One region of the Arthrobacter sp. 05T444 genome, then DNA from elsewhere that is predicted to be linked to it. Evidence: predicted binding sites of a transcription regulator. Region 1 holds the regulator's gene; the other holds the start of a gene.
The links. The regulator Rex, encoded in region 1, represses fermentation and respiration genes when NADH is low (regulators of the CRP and FNR family bind a similar motif). The targets are predictions, from matches to a motif close to CTTGTGAANNNNTTCACAAG.
Positions count from the first base shown of each region.

Region 1 (2,396 bases):
CGCTGTAGGCCCAGCAGCGCTTGAGGTCCAGGCCCTCGGCGTCGGCGATGCCCTGGACCGCCACCGCCTTGGCCGGCCCGTGCAGGATGTCCCCGACCAGCCGTCCTGTGTAGAGGCCGTCCTTAATCTCGCCCACCGTGCCGAGGGCACCGGTGAGGCCGAGTCGGCTGGAGATCACTGTGGCCACTTCGATCGGCGTGGCCGTGACGAGCCAGACCTTTCGTCCGACACGCAGGTGCTGCTGGGCCAGCGCCTTGGTGCCGGGCCAGATCCGGGAGGCGATCATCTCGTCGTAGACTTCCTCGCCCAGGACTTTGATGTCCTCCACCGTAATACCAGAGGCGAGGGTCAGCGCGGAGTCCCGCACGGCGTGAACATCGTCCATGTTTTCGCCGCGGAGCACGAACTTGAACTGCTTCCAGGCCATCCCCGCGGCCTGCGGCAGGGTGAATGCGCCGCGCTGATGCATTTTCCGGGCGACGTGGAAAAGGCTGGCGCCCTTCATGAGGGTGTTGTCGACGTCGAAGAACGCGGCCTCGCGGCGTTGCTGCGGTGCAACCGGCTGTTGGGCCACAGCGACGTACTTCTCCTCGGGCATGCCATTGAGTCTAGTCAATGCCGGGGAGGGCGCGGCCAGCGGACGGCGCGGGAACGCACTGGGCGTCACTGCGGCGTCGGCATCGCTCCGCGCCGGGAACGGCGATACGGTTGAAGCATGGTAAATCCCGACGTCGTTCTCCTCACCAAAGCTGACTGTCACCTGTGCGCTGCGGCGCGCGACGCCGTCGGGCGGGTTACTGCCGGGCTCGGACTGGAGTGGACGGATCAGTCGGTGGACGGCGATGACGCCCTGCGGGACCGCTATGCCGAAGAGATTCCGGTGGTGCTGGTGGACGGGATCCAACGCGACTTCTGGAAGATTGACGAGGCCAGGCTGGAGCGCGTCCTGCGCCAGGCGATGGCGAGGTAGCAGCGAATTCCGCGCAATGGCACCGGCTTTGTTGACATAAGTGATGGGGATCTAGAGTGGACTCACAACGCGACGCAATGGAGCAGATAGTGACTTCGCTCGATTCACCACCCCAGGCTGTGCCGGGGGACACCGGAGCTGCCGGAAAGCAGATTCCGCCAGCGGCCGTGGCCCGGCTGACCATCTACCTGCGCGCCCTGAACTCCCTGCTGGCCGAAGGCACCGAACGCGTCTCTTCCGAATCGCTGGCCGAGCTGTCGGGAGTCAGCTCGTCCACGCTCCGCAAGGATCTGTCCCACGTGGGGTCATACGGCACGCGCGGAGTGGGCTACGAGGTGCAGTACCTGAGCCGTCACATAGCCGCCGCGCTCGGATTGACCCACGACTGGAAGGTCGCGATCGTCGGCGCCGGTAACCTCGGCAAGGCGCTGGCCAGGTACGGCGGCTTTGAGTCCCGGGGATTCGACGTTGTTGCCATTTTCGACGCCGACCAAATGGTGGTGGGCAACGAGGTTGGGTGGCTGCGCGTGAGCGACGCCGCGGACCTTGAAGCCGTGCTGCAGCGGACGGGGGCCAACATGGTGGTCCTGGCCTTGCCCGCGGCCGTGGCTCAGAGCGTCTGCGACCGGGTGGTGGCGGCCGGCGTGCACAGCATCCTCAGCTTCGCGCCGGTGATGCTCCAGGTGCCCGACGGCGTGAACCTGCGCAAAGTGGACATGGCCACCGAGCTGCAGATTCTTGCCTACCACGCGCAACGGGCGCAGACCCCGGGGCAGCCGAACTAACGTCCGGCGCTGTTGGGATCCGCGCCCGCTGATGCTGGGTGCCGACTGGGTCGTGGCTGGCGGCCCTAGGCTATCGGCTCGTGGCTAGCGGCCGTACGGGCCGCCCGCGTACGGGTTGGCGAAGGGCTGCTGCTTCTTGAAATAAGGTGACGTTGTGGGCAGGTAGAGCATCACGATCGCCGCGATTCCAAGGACGGTCACCAGGGTGTTCAGGCTCAGCGGCAGGATGCCGAAGACGGAGAGGGCTGCAAAGACCGTGCCCAGGATGCGGGCCCAGTTCTTGCCCTTGCGGATGTTAAATGCCACCAGGGCGTAGAGCCCGGCGCCGATGAGGCCAAAGACCACCATCGTCCCGATGATGAACGGCTTGACCTCCTCGAAGGGAATGTTCTGGCCGCTGCTCCGGACCTGGCTCTCGAACATGTTCCGCAGGGCGGGGTCATCCAGTGTGGGAATCGCGATGAGGATGGACAGGAGCCAGAGGACGCCTGCGCCAATGAGCATCCAGAAAGCTGTGTTCACAAGCTTGGGAACGCCGGCCGGGCCACCGCCCTGGGGCTGCTCCGAGGGGTACTTGGCATAGGGCGACTGGCCATAGGGCTGCTGCCCGTACTGCTGCTGTTGTCCATACTGGGGGGCGT
Region 1 covers NZ_JBFTKK010000028.1:39,616-42,011, reverse strand. Annotated here, with positions in the region: gene AC1DD3_RS19970 (HAD family hydrolase) at 1-598, opposite strand, end outside; gene AC1DD3_RS19965 (glutaredoxin family protein) at 716-970, shown strand; gene AC1DD3_RS19960 (redox-sensing transcriptional repressor Rex) at 1,060-1,755, shown strand; gene AC1DD3_RS19955 (G protein-coupled receptor family protein) at 1,840-2,396, opposite strand, start outside.

Region 2 (2,396 bases), on a different contig from region 1:
GCCCAAGACAGAGGCCAAAGAGGGCTACGCCTTCGCGTACTTCACCGGCAACGACATCGCCGGGGAGAACATCTCCATGGCTGCCAGCCGGGGAAATGACGCACTGAAGTGGGACGAACTCAATGGCGGAAAGCCGGTGGTGAAGTCCAGTCTTGGCACAAAGGGCCTGCGCGACCCGTTCGTCATCCGCTCGCCGGAAGGCGACAAGTTCTACATGATCGCCACGGACCTCTCCATCGGCAGTGGAACCTCGTGGGACGCCTCCCAGCGCCAGGGCAGCCAGTACCTGGAAGTCTGGGAGTCAACGGACCTTGTGAACTGGTCCGGGCAGCGGCACGTCAAAGTCTCCCCGGACACCGCGGGAAACACCTGGGCGCCTGAAGCCCATTACGACGAGAAAATCGGAGCCTACGTCGTCTACTGGGCCTCCAAAATCTATGCCGACAACGACCCGGGCCACGCGGGCGGCACCCACAACAAGATGATGTACTCCACCACGCGGGACTTCCGGACCTTCAGCGAGGCCAAAGTCTGGAACGACCCGGGTGACTCCGTCATCGACTCCACTGTTATCAAGGAGGGCGACACCTACTACCGCTTCACCAAGGACGAGGCCCGTGTCTCCGGGTGCCTCGACATCATGCAGGAGAAGTCCACGGATCTGCTGGCCGTCGATCTGCCCGAAACGAACCCGCGCAACTGGTCCCTGATGGCCAACTGCATCGGCAAGAACGCCGGGACCGGCGGCGTTGAAGGGCCGACCGTCTTCAAATCGAACACTGAGGAGAAGTACTACCTGTTCGTGGATGAGTTTGGCGGCCGCGGCTACATCCCGCTGGAGAGCACCAGCCTGGAGAACCCCAACTGGAAGCTCTCGACCAACTACGAGCTGCCGCGGGCTCCGCGCCACGGCACCGTCCTGCCCGTAACCAAATCGGAGTTGGACCGGCTGCACAGCCAGCTGGGTTAAGGCCCCGCGTCTCAGCGCGCCGCATCGCAGCGTCTGACGTTTAGCAGGACAGGGGGCTCCGCCATGCCGGCGGGGTCCCCTGTGCTGTTTTTGCAACGCAGGACCTGGAAATTGGTCACGGCCAATGCTTGACGCGCGATATGTTAGCGTTCACAATCTAAGAGAATCATTTACGTTTTCGACACCGGGCACAGGGGCCAGTACCTCCCGGATGGAGGTTTTAGCATGCAATCTGTTGATGACACCGGTTTCACTGCCGGCAGCGAAAACTATGTGATCGGGGTGGATTACGGCACCTTGTCGGGCCGTGCCGTGGTTGTGCGGGTTCGCGACGGTAAGGAGCTGGGCAGCGGCGTGTTCGACTACCCGCACGCGGTGGTCACGGAGGCGCTTCCGGCGGACGTGGCGGACGTAGCCGATGGAACAGTAACCCGGCTTCCCGGGGAGTGGGCGCTTCAGGTGCCGAACGATTACCGGGATGTGCTCCGGCACGCTGTGCCGGCGGCGATCGAGGATGCGGGAATAGACCCGTCCGCGGTGGTCGGGATCGCGACGGACTTTACAGCGTGCACGATGGTGCCGGTTAAGGCTGACGGCACGCCGCTGAACGAGCTGCCGGGCTTCGCGAACCGGCCGCACGCCTACGTCAAGCTCTGGCGTCACCATGCGGCACAGGGCCAGGCGGACCGCATCAATGCGCTGGCGGCGGAGTTGGGCGAGACATGGCTTCCGCGCTACGGCGGGCTGATCTCGTCCGAGTGGGAGTTCGCCAAGGGCCTGCAGCTGCTGGAAGAGGATCCGGAAGCGTACGCGGAGATGGACCACTGGGTGGAGGCGGCGGACTGGATCGTCTGGCAGCTGTGCGGCAACTATGTCCGCAACGCCTGCACGGCCGGCTACAAGGGCATCTACCAGGACGGCAATTACCCGTCCGAGAAGTTCCTGGCCGCCCTGAATCCGCAGTTCAGGGACTTCGTGTCCGCCAAGCTGGAGCACACCATCGGCCGCCTCGGCGACGCCGCCGGCTTCCTCACCGCCGAGGCCGCTGCCTGGACCGGACTGCCTGAGGGCATCGCGGTGGCCGTCGGCAATGTGGATGCCCACGTCACTGCACCGGCCGCCAAAGCGGTGGAGCCGGGCCAGCTCGTGGCCATCATGGGCACGTCCACGTGCCACGTCATGAACGGGGACGTGCTGCGCGAAGTGCCCGGCATGTGCGGGGTGGTGGACGGCGGCATCGTGGAAGGACTCTGGGGTTACGAGGCCGGCCAGTCCGGTGTGGGCGACATCTTCGGCTGGTTCACCAAGTACGGCGTCCCGCCGGAATACCACCAGGCTGCTGCGGCGGCGGATCTGGGCATCCACGAATACCTGACCGAACTGGCCTCCAAGCAGGCGATCGGCGAGCATGGCCTGATCGCCCTGG
Region 2 covers NZ_JBFTKK010000022.1:30,613-33,008, forward strand. Annotated here, with positions in the region: gene AC1DD3_RS18050 (immunoglobulin-like domain-containing protein) at 1-970, shown strand, start outside; gene araB (ribulokinase) at 1,196-2,396, shown strand, end outside.
Region 2: araB (ribulokinase) is a predicted target of Rex. The motif match lies at 1,108-1,127, and genes of this name have one in related genera.